Regions from separate parts of the Paenibacillus sp. VMFN-D1 genome, predicted to be linked through region 1. Evidence: predicted binding sites of a transcription regulator. Region 1 holds the regulator's gene; each other region holds the start of a gene.
What was found. The regulator CtsR, encoded in region 1, represses protease genes until heat stress. The targets are predictions, from matches to a motif close to ATGGTCAATAAAGGTCAAACA.
Positions count from the first base shown of each region.

Region 1 (5,507 bases):
AGGAATGCCTTGGCTTTATCCGTCAGGGTAAAGTCGACATTGAATTCGCGCAGGCGTTTACGCAGTTCTTCGGTCATCGTCGTCACGATTTCGGCGATGTGCTTCTCTTCGAGCGAGTGGAAGACGATGATTTCGTCGATCCGGTTCAGGAACTCCGGACGGAAGCTCTTCTTCAGCTCTCCCATCACTTTATCCTTCATGTTGTTGTAATCGGCCCCGGCGTCAGCGGCTGCCGTGAAGCCCATCGTGGAGTTCCGCTTGATCGCTTCCGCACCGACGTTGGAGGTCAGAATGATCAGCGTGTTGCGGAAGTCCACCACGCGGCCCTTGGAGTCGGTCAGACGGCCGTCCTCAAGCACTTGAAGCAGAATGTTGAACACTTCAGGGTGCGCCTTCTCGATTTCGTCCAGCAGAACGACGGAGTACGGCTTGCGGCGTACTTTTTCGGTCAGCTGGCCGCCTTCGTCATAGCCGACGTATCCTGGAGGCGCTCCGACCAGTCTGGACGTGGAGTGTTTCTCCATGTACTCGGACATGTCGATGCGGACTACCGCATTTTCGTCGCCGAACATCGCTTCGGCCAGAGCACGGGCCAGCTCGGTTTTACCGACACCCGTAGGTCCAAGGAAGATGAACGATCCAATCGGACGCTTCGGATCCTTCAGACCGGCACGGGAACGTCTTACCGCGCGGCTGACCGCCTTGACGGCTTCTTCCTGGCCGATAACGCGCTCGTGCAGGATGGTCTCCATATTCAGCAGGCGTTCCGTTTCTTCTTCCTTCAGCTTGCTGACCGGAATACCGGTCCAGCTGGCTACAACCTGGGCGATATCCTCAGGCGTCACTTCGGAGTCCGTACGGCCCTGTTTTTCTTTCCATTGGTTCTTTGTAACGTCCAGCTCTTCGCGGATCTTCTGTTCCGTATCGCGAAGGGCGGCCGCTTTCTCGAATTCCTGGCTTTGCACGGCCGAATCTTTTTCCTTGCGGATATCTTCAAGCCGGCTTTCCAGTTCTTTCAGATTCGGCGGAATAGTGTACGTGTGAAGCCTTACCTTGGAGCCCGCCTCGTCGATCAGGTCGATCGCTTTATCCGGCAGGAACCGGTCGGAAATGTAGCGGTCCGACAGCTTCACGGCTTCCACGATCGCCTCATCCGTAATTTTCACACGGTGATGCGCTTCGTAGCGGTCGCGCAGGCCGAACAGAATTTGAATCGCTTCTTCCGGAGACGGCTGATCCACCGTGATCGGTTGGAAACGGCGCTCCAGAGCGGCGTCTTTCTCGATATATTTGCGGTACTCATCCAGCGTGGTGGCACCGATGCACTGCAGCTCGCCGCGGGCAAGCGACGGCTTCAGAATGTTGGATGCGTCGATAGCGCCTTCCGCGCCGCCGGCACCGATCAGCGTATGCAGCTCGTCGATAAAGAGGATGATGTTGCCAGCTTGGCGGATCTCATCCATAATTTTCTTCAAGCGGTCCTCGAATTCGCCGCGGTATTTCGTACCGGCTACAACCGATCCCATGTCAAGCGTCATGACGCGTTTGTCACGCAGCGTTTCCGGGATTTCGTTGTTGATGATTTTTTGCGCCAGGCCTTCGGCGATGGCGGTTTTACCAACCCCCGGCTCACCGATCAGCACCGGATTGTTTTTGGTCCGGCGGCTGAGGACCTGGATAACTCTTTCGATTTCGTTGCTGCGGCCGATGACCGGATCCAGGTTGCCTTCCTTGGCAATGGCAGTCAAGTCACGGGCCAGGCTGTCGAGCGTCGGCGTGCTGACGTTGGATTGGTTGCCGTGATGGCTGGATACAGCCTCGCTGCTGCCCAGCAGCTGCAGCACTTGCTGGCGTGCCTTGTTCAGGCTGATGCCGAGATTATTCAACACACGGGCGGCCACGCCTTCGCCTTCGCGAATGAGGCCGAGCAGGATGTGCTCTGTACCCACATACGTATGACCCAGTTTGCGCGCTTCGTCCATGGACAGCTCAATTACCTTTTTGGCGCGGGGGGTATAAGCGATATTCGTCGGCTGTTCCTGCCCCCGTCCGATGAGCGTCTCCACTTCATCCTGGATTTTTTCAAGGCCAAGTCCGAGTCCGATTAAAGCTTTAGCGGCTATGCCGTCCCCTTCCCGGATCAGTCCGAGCAAAATATGCTCCGTACCAATGTTGTTATGCCCTAAACGAACCGCTTCCTCTTGTGCCAATGCGAGCACCTTCTGCGCACGTTCCGTAAATCTTCCGAACATCATATCTCCTGCACCTCCATGAGTTTTATCATCGCTTCTCCACTTGCGTTCTTCATCGTAAAGCTGTATATCATAAAGGCTCAGCGCTTTCCGAGGGTTTCCCGGATGAGCTTCGCCCGGTAAATATCGCGTTCTTCGGTGTTCATCTCGTGACCGTAGGTTTTCTGCAGGAAGCCCGGCTGGGTCATCACATTCAGTTCATTCATCACCGAAATAGACGGTCCCTCAAGAATCCCGAGGTCAACTCCAAGGCGCACGTCGGAGAGACGCTGCCCTGCCTCTTTCGAATCCATGACTTCCGCGTAGGATAAAATCCCATAGGACCGTTTGATGCGGTCGGTAATGCGGAGTCTGGAATCGTTCATAAGCCGCGTGCGTGCATTTTTCTCATGCTCGATAATCTGCAGCACGACGCTGTGGAGGTTGTCGATGATTTCATTCTCGGTCTGTCCCAAGGTAATCTGATTCGAAATTTGGAACAGGTTACCTATTGCTTCGCTGCCTTCCCCGTAAATTCCTCTAACGGTGAGCCCAACTTGTGAAACGGCGGATAGAATCCGGTTGATCTGCTGGGTCATCACCAGCGCCGGGAGGTGCATCATGACCGAAGCCCGCAGGCCTGTGCCCACATTGGTTGGACAGCTGGTCAAGTACCCATGCTTATCGTCAAAGGCGTAATCGATGTATTCCTCAAATTTATCGTCAATGCTCGAGGCCTTCTCCCAGGCTTGGCGGATTTGAAAACCGGGGTATAGACATTGAATGCGAAGATGGTCCTCTTCGTTAATCATAATGCTGACCGATTCGTCCTCACTGAGGATGACCGCGCCGTTCTGGGATTCATTCGCCAAATTAGGGCTGATTAAATGCTTCTCTACCAGCACCCTTTTGTCCAGCGGATCGATGTGGTCGAGCTCCACGGTATAAAAAGTTCCAAAAGACTGAAGGTGATCACTGGGAATACCCGTCAGACGTTTGAGCACTTCCTCCGACTGCTGGCGGGTGGCCAATAGCGGAAAAGGAAGATGCTGCAGGTTGCGCGCAACCCGAACCCGGCTGCTGATGACGATTTCGGAAGCATCGGCCTGGCCGCGCATCCAATCGCTCAGCGCTTTCTCGGTAAACCGGAGATTTGGCATCACGCATTCCTCCTCCTTCGAGTGAACTTTACTGTTCCGACAATTCTTTCTCAAGCTTACGGATCTGGTCGCGCAGCTTCGCAGCCTCTTCGAACTCCTCTTCGTGAATACGCTGCTGAAGCTCGAGCTTCAAGCCGTCGATTTTCCGTTTGGCTTGAATTTTGCTGCCGCCTCTCTTAGGCAGCTTGCCGACATGTACGGTACTGCCGTGAACTCTTTTGAGCAGAGGGTCCAGGCGGTTGCCGAAGTACTTATAACAGGAGCTGCAGCCGAACCGGCCGATCTTGCTGAACTGCGAGTACGTCATCCCGCACTCTTCGCATCTCAGCGATTGAGCAGCCTTGGCGCTGCTTGCCGCCCCTTTGCCGGCCATGTCAATGTCCATGAGACCAGACAGCAGGCTGTGTATAGAAAATCCGCCAGAGGTTCCGGGGATCATTTCCCCTTTCTCCCGGGCACAGGATTCGCAAAAATGAAACTCCGTCTTCTCACCATTCACAATCTTGGTAAAATGGAGAGTCGCCGGTCTCTTCCCACATTCTTGGCAAAGCATACCGATGTACCTCCTTTTTCTCCGTAAGCCTATTTGCCTAACAAAGAAATCAGCATCGCCTTCATCAGCCGAGCACGTATCTCATCCCGGTAAGGAAGCTTGATCATCAGGCACTCTCTGGATATTGCGGCACGCATAATGCTCGCTTCGCGTTTGCTCAGGATGCGTGCCTCCTCCAACTGGTAGATCAGCCCCTCGGCCACGTTCTGATCGATGCGTTCCCCAATCGTTTGGTGGAGATGCGTATGAAGCGCCGAGTATTGCGGGAGTTCAATCCGTTGAATCCGGATATACCCTCCGCCACCGCGCTTGCTTTCCACAAGATAACCTTTTTCCAGCGTGAAACGTGTACTGATCACATAGTTGATCTGGGATGGAACGCATGAGAACTGATCAGCCAGATCGTTGCGCTGAATTTCAATCATTCCTTCGGGACTATCATGCAGAATACCCTTCAGATATTGTTCAATAATATCAGAGATATTACGCATTGTTCATCCTCCATTACGTTAAAACGTCAAGACCTTCATGGTCATTCGTTAGTCCGTTCGCATACCCAAACCATCTCCTTTAAACTTAACCAATGGTCGTGGGCTCGAATCTGGATCTTAACCCGGTGAATATGTTATAACTGATCTAAACCTTGCGCATTCACTATTGTGAGTTCAACCGTAAACAAACATACATTTGAATTTACGTTGACTTTGACTTTCTTTGATCTAAATTATAACATATTCTCACGTTTTGCCAAGAGGGTGTATCTTCATTTTTGACGTTCTCCTTCTTTTTATACCGCACCGATACGAAATCACCCCCTGCAACGTATGCAGAGGGCTATTATTCTGATCGGATCCCTGCTCAATAGAATTGTATAGCAAGGTATTTTATTCCATAATTAAAAGAAGTCCATAAACAAGGTCTGTCGGGCGGGGATCCGCGCTTCCAGGATGCTCACTGCCTTCGCACTGCCTGCAATTCGTCCGGATTGGTATAGTTCAGCCGGCCGTTTGAACCCCGTCAGGAGGACGGTCAGTGCCTGGATGTCGCAGCTAAGGACCTCTTCCTGCTGTTCTTGAGATGAATCCAGGGGAGAGACCGATGCGGTTCCGTCCGATGAGAACGACCAGCTCCAAACGCCTTCATTCCAAGGTGCATACATATCCGTCAGCTGAATCGTTAGACGCTCGGATCCCCCCTCGCCGGAGGCTGTAAAAGGATACGTTTCGACGAGTTTCTTCATATTTACGACACGGGCCATCCCATATGGGATAATTTCCTGGTTAATCCGTGGATCGGCCAAATGATATGTAAGACTGTCATCCATCGGCATGAAATTGACGATCACCTGTGTCACCATGGAATCGTGATTGGCGATATAAGTCCATAGCGCACGACGTGCCTCATCCGTGACATAAACGAGTTCATCGATGGTAAACTCCTTGTTTTCCACCTTATAAAGAACATATCCTTCCGGCGCACCTGATGCCGAATAATATACCGCGGTATGCCCATCCTCGTCCAGTACCGAACGAGTCCACCATTCCCTGGTCCGAACCATTAATC
Region 1 covers NZ_QRDU01000010.1:1,216-6,722, reverse strand. Annotated here, with positions in the region: gene clpC (ATP-dependent protease ATP-binding subunit ClpC) at 1-2,255, opposite strand, end outside; gene mcsB (protein-arginine kinase McsB) at 2,333-3,391, opposite strand; gene mcsA (protein-arginine kinase activator protein McsA) at 3,420-3,944, opposite strand; gene C7820_RS32175 (CtsR family transcriptional regulator) at 3,974-4,435, opposite strand; gene C7820_RS32170 (GNAT family N-acetyltransferase) at 4,840-5,507, opposite strand, start outside.

Region 2 (5,507 bases), on a different contig from region 1:
TTTTATTTATTCAAAACAGGTAAATACCTGTCATGACATCAAAAGGAATGTTGTTTACTCACTGCCAATTTCCCGGCAGATCTCGATAGCGGCCGCTTCGTCAACCACCAGAATGTCCTCGTGGCCAAATTTGAGCACCGCATGGATCGCTTTGGCCTTGCTTCGGCCGCCCGCAATGCCTATGACGGTCTCGGTCCGCATAATGTCCTCCAGCCGCAGCCCCAAAGTCATCATTTTATGAACGACAACGCCTTGTTCATTGAAATAGTAGCCAAAGGATTCGGCTACGGCTCCTTCCGACCGGATCTCCTCCACGGCGGCGGGATCCAGCCTTCTGCGGCGGGTCATCTCCATCGCGTCCCCGATGCCGTGCATGATGATGCGGCAGTGCCTAATCGCCTGCACGATCTCCTGGATGTTGCGGTCCTGCACCAGCGACTGATACGCTTCATCGCTCAGGAGGTCCGGCACATGCAGCAGCCGGTACTGCGCGCCGACGCGCTTGGCCATTGTGGATGCGATCGTATTCGCCTGAAACTCCACGCTTTCGCCAAGTCCGCCCCTAGCTGGCACGAACCAGCTGTTCTTCATCGGTACGGCCGCCTGCGGCGTCAACTGCTCCGCCACTTCGGCGAGCGTTGAGCCTCCAGTCACCGCTACGGTGTCCCCTTGGTTCATGACGCCAAGCAGCGCTTTGGCACCCGCGCGTCCCAAGTCACGCTTCGTGAGCGGCGACGATTCGCAATCCCCGGGCACGACCACGACTTTGCGCAAGCCGTACGTCTGGCGGATCTTCTCGCCAAGATCATTGAGGCCGAACAGCACTTTCACCATCGGTTCCATCTGTTCGAGCAGCTTGCTTCCCGCCTCACTGACCCTCATCCCAGAGCTCTCGATCTCAATCAGGCCCTGGGACTTGAGAAGATCCGTCTCGGCCCGCAGCACCCGCTCGGTCATATGCAGGGATGCAGCGAGCGTTCTCCGGCCGATCAGCTCCGACAGCATGATCTGATGAAGAATGGTATATCTGGTCTTGAGAACGTCCACGAGATCAGGCAGAAGCTGCTTTTGTATCTCTAATATATCCCGCATTTCTTTCCACTCCTGCAACTTCGCTTCCCTCTCTCCCCTGGCCCCAAAATGTCCCGGGTCAACGTTTTAAGTCCCACCACTATTCTACTCAATAATGGCGCTGGTTGCAAGTAGTCCACTGACTATAATTCACATCAGCCTTTCCTCCTATACAGCATTTTCCTGATTCAAAAAATTTAATAACATAACCCTTGCATTTTGAGGCAAGCTATCATATAATAACTCTTGCTATTGAATTTTGCGCCCGTGGTCCAATGGATATGACGTAGGCCTCCGAAGCCTGAGATCGAGGTTCAATTCCTCGCGGGCGCGCCATTTTTCTTCAATAGAAGAGAACGCAGAACGACAACCGTTCTACGTTATGTTTTTAACCAAACGTACCACAGCCAATCAGATGGCTATTTTTTTTACCTCGAGTTTGACTTTCTTTGACTTTTTGTTTGAAATTGTTTATCATGTGGTTAATACGGTAACAGTATGTATAGAATGACCTATTTTGAGCCAATTAAGGGAGGTTTTCCACGTGAGTTATATTCCTATGGTCGTCGAACAAAGCAACCGCGGTGAACGGGCTTACGACATCTATTCCCGTTTGCTGAAAGACCGCATCATTTTCCTGGGCACCGAAGTCAATGACGTGGTCGCCAATTCTATCATCGCCCAGCTGCTGTTCCTCGCAGCCGAAGATCCGGAGAAAGACATCCATTTGTACATTAACAGCCCCGGCGGATCCATTACGGCCGGTATGGCGATTTTCGATACCATGCAGTTCATCAAACCGGACGTATCTACAATCTGCGTAGGCTTGGCCGCTTCCATGGGCGCGTTCCTGCTGAACGCCGGCGCCAAGGGCAAACGCTTCGGCCTCCCAAACAGTGAGATCATGATCCACCAGCCGCTCGGGGGTGCGCAAGGTCAAGCTACGGATATCGAAATCCGCGCCCGCCGCATTCTGAAAATGCGCGACACCTTGAACCGCATCCTGTCCGAACGTACCGGACAGCCGCTGGAGCGCATCGAGAAAGACACCGACCGTGACTACTTCATGAGCGCAGCTGAAGCGCAGGAATACGGACTGATCGATAAAGTTCTGGAAAGCACTCCAATCCAAGGCGTGTAAATATTAGCGGCTTTGGAACCGAAGAAAAACAGGGAATCTCCCCGAATCGATCCGCTTACGGATCGCCGGGGGGCTCCCTGTTTTTTTGTTTTTCAAGGCGTCAAGCAGGCTGCAAGCCGCCCATGAACATGATTCTCATAGGCTTGACCACATCAATATATTGATGTATTATTCTTGATACATGCCAAATATCATCTACATATTGATTTCCATCGGCATAGTATATATAACATATTTTTCCCTCTATCCCAGTCTATTCGTTGTAGTTCTAGGATGAAGGGATTTCATTTTCAGCGAAGCTGAACCATTCTGTGATCACAAGAACAACGACCACGATATGTGGTGTGGTTATCTTCAATGACGTCAAATAGACGTTTTTTTTACGCCCGTGACCACGGCAGAGAACATTATTCAGGAGTGAAGGATCATGCTGATCGTCTATGATTCCAAGACCGGCAATGTCAGACGCTTTATCAACAAGCTGAACATGAGAGCCATTCCGATCGAAGAGCAGGAGCAGGTGAATGAGCCTTATGTGCTCGTAACGTATACAACGGGTTTTGGGCAGGTGCCCGAGAAAGTGTCCAACTTCCTGTCGAAGAACAACCGCATGCTTCGCGGCGTGTCGGCCAGCGGCAACCGGAACTGGGGGCCTCGTTTCGCCAAAAGCGCGGATACGATATCGGAGATGTACGATGTGCCGGTCATCACCAAGTTTGAGCTTTCGGGAACGATGCGGGATACGGAGATTTTCAAAGAGAGGGTGCGGAGCATTGAAGCATATTGAACTCAACAACGAAATTATGCAGCGCGGATCGGACGGTTACTTTCAATTGGAAAAAGACCGGGAGGCGGTTGCCGCCTTTATGGAGGAAGTGGAGCGCGATACAATGAAATTCGGCTCCCTGCGCGAGAAGCTGGATTACCTTATTAGCAACGACTACTATGAGAACGTGTTTGAGCATTACACCTACGACGAAGTCGAGTCCGTGTTCAACCTGACGGCGAGCAGCGACTTCCAATTCCAGTCCTACATGGCGATCTCGAAGTTCTACAAGGACTATGCGATGAGAACCAACGACAAGAAGCAGTACCTGGAGCAATACCCGGACCGCGTCGCCATCGTGGCGCTGTACTTGGGCGAAGGAAATATCGGTAAAGCGCTCCGTATCGCCGAAGCGATGATCGAGCAGCGGCTGCAGCCTGCGACCCCGACCTTCCTCAATGCCGGCAAAAGCCGCCGCGGCGAGCTGGTCTCCTGCTTCCTGCTGGAAATGGACGATTCGCTCAATTCGATCAACTACGTGCTCGGGACCTGCATGCAGCTGTCCAAAATCGGCGGCGGCGTAGCCGTCAATTTGTCCAAGCTGCGTGGGCGCGGCGAACCGATCAAAGGTGTGGCCGGAGCGGCCAAAGGCATCATGCCGGTGCTGAAGCTGATGGAGGACGCGTTCTCCTATGCCGACCAAATGGGCCAGCGCAAAGGCTCGGGTGCCGGATACTATAACATTTTCGGCTGGGATGTCATCGAGTTCCTCGATTCGAAGAAAATCAACGCCGACGAGAAGCTGCGCATCAAGACGCTGTCGATCGGGCTGATTGTCCCGAACAAATTTTACGAGCTCGCCGCCCAGAACAAGCCGCTTGTGGTCTTTGGCCCCTACTCGGTATACAAAGCCTACGGCAAGCATCTGGACGACCTCGATATGGACGAAATGTACGACGAGCTGCTCGCCAATGACCAGGTGACGAAGAAAACCGTCATGAGCGCCCGTGACATGCTGACGAAAATCGCTTCGATCCAGCTCGAGTCCGGTTATCCGTACATCGTGAACAAATCGAACGCCAACAAGGTGCACGCGCTGAAGGATGTCGGCCAGATCAAAATGTCCAACCTGTGCACGGAAATTTTCCAGCTGCAGGAGACTTCGGAAATTAACGACTACGGTGTCGACGATGTGATCCGCCGGGACATCAGCTGCAATCTGGCCTCGCTGAACATCGTGAACGTGATGGAGCAGGGAAAAATCAAGGAATCGGTCCGTGTCGGCATCGAGGCCCTTACGGTCGTCAGCGATCACTCCCGCGTGGAGAACGCGCCGGGCGTGAGCCTTGCCAACAAGGAGCTGCACTCCGTCGGCCTTGGAGCCATGAACCTGAACGGTTACCTGGCCAAAAACAAAATCGCATACGAGAGCGCGGAAGCACGCGAGTTTGCGAGCACCTTTTTCATGATGATGAACTACTACTCGCTGGAGCAAAGCATGGAAATCGCGCGCGATCGCGGCGAAACGTTCCGGGACTTCGACAAGTCCGAGTACGCGAAGGGTACCTATTTTGACCGCTATCTCGAAAAGGACTTCCGGCCGCAATCGGAACGCGTGAAGCAGTTGTTTGAAGGCATCGAGATCCCGTCCCCTGAGGACTGGGCGCAGCTCAAGGCGCTTGTGCAGAAGCACGGACTGTACCATGCCTACCGTCTGGCGATCGCGCCGACGCAGAGCATCTCGTATATCCAGAACGCGACGTCCAGCGTCATGCCAATCGTCGAGCATATCGAAACGCGTACCTACGCCAACTCGACGACATATTACCCGATGCCGTTCCTCAGCGCGGAAACGCAGTGGTATTATAAATCGGCCTACAATATCGACCAGTTCCGCCTGATCGACATGATCGCGGAAATCCAGCAGCATGTGGACCAAGGCATTTCCACCGTGCTGCACGTCAACAGCACCGTATCGACCCGGGAATTGTCCCGTTTCTATATTTACGCCGCCCAGAAAGGGCTCAAATCGCTGTACTACACCCGGACGAAAAAATTGTCCATCGAAGAGTGCACCAGCTGCGCTGTCTAAATTCGAATATTACGCAAGGCGACGGCGGGGGCTTGAACAGCCCCTGTCGCCTTCTTCTATAAAAGGAGCAATGGTCTGATGAAAGCAGTAAACTGGAACCGGCCCGACGACGATTTTACGCTCATGTTCTGGCAGCAGAACATTATGCAGTTTTGGACCGACGACGAAATCCCTTTGTCCGACGATAAAATGGACTGGATCAAAATGACCGACGAGGAGCGCACCGCCTACAAGCATGTTCTTGGCGGACTGACGCTGCTTGATACGCTGCAGGGCGGCGTCGGCATGCCGAAAATTTTGGAGCATGTGGAAGGCCTGCAGCGCAAAGCCGTGCTCGGATTCATGTCGATGATGGAGCAAATCCACGCCAAATCGTACAGCAGCATTTTCACCACGCTCGCCTCGACGGAAGAGATCGACGCCATTTTCCGCTGGGT
Region 2 covers NZ_QRDU01000003.1:606,119-611,625, forward strand. Annotated here, with positions in the region: gene C7820_RS23645 (sugar-binding transcriptional regulator) at 55-1,092, opposite strand; tRNA gene C7820_RS23650 (tRNA-Arg) at 1,333-1,407, shown strand; gene clpP (ATP-dependent Clp endopeptidase proteolytic subunit ClpP) at 1,616-2,212, shown strand; gene nrdI (class Ib ribonucleoside-diphosphate reductase assembly flavoprotein NrdI) at 2,640-2,999, shown strand; gene nrdE (class 1b ribonucleoside-diphosphate reductase subunit alpha) at 2,986-5,070, shown strand; gene nrdF (class 1b ribonucleoside-diphosphate reductase subunit beta) at 5,149-5,507, shown strand, end outside.
Region 2: the regulator CtsR is predicted to act here: its motif matches at 1,508-1,528, upstream of clpP (ATP-dependent Clp endopeptidase proteolytic subunit ClpP).

Region 3 (5,507 bases), on a different contig from region 1:
ACGTGGTCGCCGTCTGGTCATGGAAGAGCACGATCGGGGTAACCCCTCTCTTCTTCATGGCCTTCACATCTCTCAGCACGTTGTTATAAATCGTCTGCGGATTACTCTTGTAGCGCCAGTCGTCCGAATCGATGTTCCAATCCCACAGATGGTAGCCGTACGAAGCCGTCAAATCCCGGTAGCTCTGAGTAAAATACGGCTTGCTTCCATAAGGCGGGCGGATCATTTTCGTATAAACGCCAGCAGCGGCGTGCAGCTTGTCGTTATCGGTGTTCATCTCACCCAGCGCAGACGAAGGTGATGCGTAGAACGTATTCTTCTTGTGGCTCATGCCGTGCAGGCCGGCCCCATGCCCTTCCTTCACGATTCTACGGACTGCGGACGGATGCGAAGCAATGTTATTTCCCAGCATAAAGAAGGTCGCCTTCACCTGATTGCGGTCCAGCACGTCGAGCAGACGGGTCGTACCTGCATTCGGACCGTCGTCGAACGTAATGTAGATCACTTTGCTGCCCTGCTGCGCCGTCGTGCCGTTCCCCGTAGAAGGTTTTTGGACAGCCGTCTTCTTATGTTCCTTGATATACGTGCTGTATTTCAGCGCCAGCTGATGGTCCGTCAAGGAGGCGGAGCTGTTCACCGCACGATACAGCGACTGGGCGGCGTTGTAGGAAATTTGATAGCCGAACTTGTCGGTCAGCTTCCGCAGGGAGACGAGCGTTCTTCCGTTTTTCAGAATGGCGTCCTTCCCGGGAACCGTCAGGACAAGTGCCTGCTTTCCGCGCGAAATGGTCAGCTTGCCTGCGGCGTACTTCGCCGACGCATTCATTTGGGAAACCGTAGAGGCGACGGGTACAAACAATGTACCGTTATGTATAAGCGGCTGGGGCTGGTCATAAGTGATCAGTTTGTCATTGACTGCGACAAAGACGGAAGCCTTGACGGAGGTTGCCGTGCTGCCTGCGGCCGTAGCCAGCCCCCCTTCTGCCGAAAGGACGGTGCCAAAAATAAGCAGGAATGATAAGAGCCATTTCGAGTAGTGCAACTTCTTTTTCAACATAATCTACCAACCTTTTTCTCTCGGATTTGGCTAAGATGTCGTAGATACGCGAATCTAGTAATCTAGCACCCTTGCATTGTACCCTTCCCGGCTGGCGAGTTCAATTTCAATTCGGTAACAGTTTGATGACTGAATTGGAAGCATTTTGGGGTTGAAGTGAAAAAATAGTTCATATTATTCACTTGACAACGGGATACCGTAAATTCCCGGGTCATTCGGCTGAAAACTGGGACCTTGCAGAAACAGGCGATAGCACTATTGAAAACGTAGCCGAAACTATTGTAGAATTTTAAGAAAAATCATCGGAGGAAATATGCCTAAACAACAAGAACCGCATTCCATTCAGGCGTGGTCTCTGATCAATCGCAAATACTTAGGAAAAGGAATCCGCGTCAAACGCTTCCGCAAGCCATCCCGCTGCCAAATCCGCAACCGCGTGCTGCTGGCTGTCCTGATGGCCAACGATATCAAGCTGTCCCAGCTGGCTGAGGACATTTCGGTTTCTTCCCGGAGCGTGAGCGCCTGGGTATATGAAGGACGGATCCCTGGAAAAAAGAATTTGGACAAGGTATGCCAATACCTGGGCTATCCGCATCACATTCTGTTTAATCATACCGTCACATCCACGAGCCCGATCATCTGTCAGCCATCCTCTTCGCGCTTCATGCGCCGGACGCTGACCCGCTCGCCTGTCAGCAACAAAATACTAACAGGGCTATGCATGGTTCACGACCTGTCCGTCAGCGACGTCAGCGAATGGATGGACATCCATCCCGGAACGTTTCGGAAATGGCTGCACCAAGGGACGCTGCCGTCAGCCAGCTTTCAGGACCGGGCGGAACAGTTTTTCCGCATCCCGAAATTCATTTTGTTTGCCGACTGCATATTGCAGGACGAGGAATCATGACACTTTTGGCTTATTCACCGCATTGATCATACAAGGTACGCCCTGCTGTTACGGAGACATTCCGGACGGCAGGGCTTTTTTCATGCTTCGGGAGACCCGGGGCCTCGGTTTTATCGCAAAAAAGTTTCCGCTAAATGTGCCACACTCTTCGAATGTACATCGATAGACGTATTTCTTTGCCTTCCAGCCGTTTTTTTTCGCCTCAAGCAAGCCGAAAGGCCGAACCGATCCTTCTCTCAAACCTTTTTCTATATACTTACGAAAAATAACTGAAAACCTGTTGACAAGTGTTCCAAGTGGGGTATAATAAGGTCAAAGAAAGTCAAAGTCAGATCAAAGGATCAAACTTGTACTGCATGAACAACCTCTTTAGGAGTTTGACTTTCGGTGCAGCCGTCTTGTCCTGACGGAGTTCTGACTTTTATCCCTTTATGCCGGCGGCCTGCTCCCGTAAGGCGCGGGCAGCCGTTTTCCTGATTAGGACATCCAGATGAAGTATCCAAAGATTGATTATTCCATTAACTAACGAAAGGGGCATGCCTTCATGCGCTGTCAACAATGTAATCATAACCAGGCAACCGTAGGTCTGAGCCTCACTGTCAACCATAAATCCGAGAAATTGTTTCTTTGCGAAGATTGCTATGCCAAAGTAAACGGCGGCGTGCCGTTTGCGGCCGGCTTTGGTCCTTCCGGCAGCTATTCTTCTCCGCTGGAAGATTTGTTCCGCGGCTTCATGCAATCCGGCCAGCCGGTATCCGGCGCGGCGCAGCAGCCTCCGAGAGCAGCCGCTCAAGAAGGCGGACGGCGCGGCGGCGGGCTGCTGGATCAGCTCGGACGCAATCTGAACGACGCGGCGCGCGGCGGCAAGATCGACAACGTCATCGGCCGCGATGAGGAGATCGACCGCGTCATCGAAATTTTGAACCGCCGGAACAAAAACAATCCGGTGCTGATCGGCGAACCGGGCGTCGGCAAGACGGCCATCGCCGAAGGGCTGGCGCTCCGCATTACGGAAGGCCGCGTGCCGGCGAAGCTGCGGAGCAAGGAAGTCTATTCGCTCGACGTCGCCTCCCTCGTAGCCGGAACCGGCATTCGCGGGCAATTCGAAGAAAAAGTCAAACAGCTGATCGCCGAGCTGGAGCAGCGTAAAAATGTTCTGCTGTTCATCGACGAGATCCATCTGCTGGTCGGCGCGGGCTCCGCGGAGGGCTCCATGGACGCCGGCAACATCCTGAAGCCGGTGCTGGCACGGGGCGAGCTGCAGGTCATCGGCGCCACGACGCTTAAGGAATACCGTCATATCGAGAAAGACGCCGCGCTGGAGCGCCGCTTCCAGCCGGTGACCGTCGACGAGCCGACCGCCGAGGAAACGGTCGAAATTTTGAAAGGGCTGCGTCCGAAATACGAGCAGTTCCACGGCGTACGCTACCCGGACGAAACGCTTGAAGCGTGCGTGCGTCTGTCCAGCCGCTATATCCAGGACCGCTTCCTGCCCGATAAAGCGATCGACCTGCTCGACGAATCGGGCGCCAAGCTGAATCTGCGCGCTCCAGTCGGCAGTGCGGACGAGATCCGAGCCCGTCTGGAACAGATCACAATCGAGAAAGACACGGCCGCCCGCGATGAAAACTACGAGCTCGCCGCCAAGCTGCGCGACGAGGAAGCCGAGCTGCAGCAGCGTCTAAACGGGAATGCCTCTGCCGGAGAGGTCCTCGAAGTAACTGTCGAGGATATCCAGAACATCATCGAGCGTAAAACCGGCATCCCGGTCGGCAAGCTGCAGGCGGATGAGCGCGGCAAGATGAAAAATCTGGCCGCCCGCCTCGCAAGCCGCGTCATCGGCCAGGGCGAAGCCGTCGACAAGGTCGCCAAAGCCGTTCGCCGCGGACGCGCCGGACTGCGCAGCGACTCCAAGCCGATTGCGTCCTTCCTGTTCGTCGGGCCGACCGGTGTCGGCAAGACCGAACTGTCCAAGGCGCTGGCCGAAGAACTGTTCGGCAGCACCGATTCGATGATTCGCCTCGACATGAGCGAATACATGGAGCGGCACTCCGTCTCCAAGCTGATCGGTTCGCCACCAGGATACGTCGGTCATGAAGAAGCCGGCCAGCTGACGGAACGCGTACGCCGCAACCCGTACAGCATTATCCTGCTCGATGAGATCGAGAAGGCGCATCCGGACGTTCAGCATATGTTCCTGCAAGTGCTGGATGACGGCCGTCTGACCGACAGCCAGGGGCGTACGGTAAGCTTCAAGGATACGGTGATCATTATGACTTCTAACGCCGGCACGGCCGCCGATAAGAAAATCATGGTTGGTTTCACCGCCAAATCCGAGCAGACCCGCTCGATTCTTGATTCGCTCGGCAGCTATTTCCGGCCTGAATTCCTGAACCGCTTCGACGGCATCGTACCGTTTGCCTCGCTGAAGGAAGAAGACCTCGTAACGATCGTCGACAATATGCTCAGCGAAGTATCGGCTGCCCTGTCGGAGCGCGGCATCTCCCTCGACGTGACCGGCGAAGCAAAACGCAAGCTGGCCGAACTGGGTTACGATCCGGCCTTTGGTGCCCGTCCGCTCCGCCGCGTTATTTCGCAGCATGTGGAAGACGGCATCACCGATTTGCTGCTGGACGACGAAGACGTTAAGGAGATTCGTGTCGAGCTGGAAGCAGACCAAGTTCGAGTCGTTCGCGCATAACGTCCGCCGAATAGCCAACTTATCAGCCTTAATTTAACAAGCTGTCCCTCAACCGCTGCGCGGTGTGGGGCAGCTTTTTTATGTGTACAGACAATCAGGCATCGCACAACACGGCCAGCTTGCCCTTCTCCCTTCGCTGTTCCAGATGCCCGATATATAGCACTATTCCCTCTTCTCCCCCTCACCCTCTGAGCACTCCGAAACGCGCAGCCATGCCTTTCGACCGTGAAACATAATGAAATGTTCAACGAAAAAACCCGTCACACGGCCACGGACGGACGCCGCACATAAACGGAGGATGCCGGGCATACTAAGCCGACAACCACATTCCACGATAAATAGGACATAAGAAATATATTTTCCGTTTCATAAATTTAACGTTGACGTTAACGTTAGTCAGGATTACAATGGGTAATGTTACCCGGGAATCTTTGTGGGAGGAAGGAAATGGATGAATATAAAATCGACGATGTCGCCCGAGAGTGCGGCTTGACGAAGCGAACGATCCGCTATTACGAAGAGATCGGCGTTTTTCCGACCCCTGAACGGAGCGAAGGAGGCACCCGCCTCTATACCCGCGAGGACATCGAGTACTTGAAGAAGATCGTCAATGCCAAAGAAATTCTCGGTTTCAGCCTGCAGGAGCTGGTTTCGTACTTATCCGTATCGGACGCTTACAAGCTGCACCACCAGACCTACCATGACATGACCAGCCGGGCTCATCGGAGGCAGCAATTGACCCATATGAGCGAGATGCTGGAAGAACAGCTTCAGATGCTGCGCACCAAAGTGGAAAAAATGCGCCTTATGCAGCAGGAGCTGGAACAGACGCAGACACGGCT
Region 3 covers NZ_QRDU01000002.1:891,714-897,220, reverse strand. Annotated here, with positions in the region: gene C7820_RS19625 (polysaccharide deacetylase family protein) at 1-1,057, opposite strand, end outside; gene C7820_RS19620 (helix-turn-helix domain-containing protein) at 1,371-1,964, shown strand; gene C7820_RS19615 (ATP-dependent Clp protease ATP-binding subunit) at 2,509-4,665, shown strand; gene C7820_RS19610 (MerR family transcriptional regulator) at 5,113-5,507, shown strand, end outside.
Region 3: the regulator CtsR is predicted to act here: its motif matches at 2,273-2,293, upstream of C7820_RS19615 (ATP-dependent Clp protease ATP-binding subunit).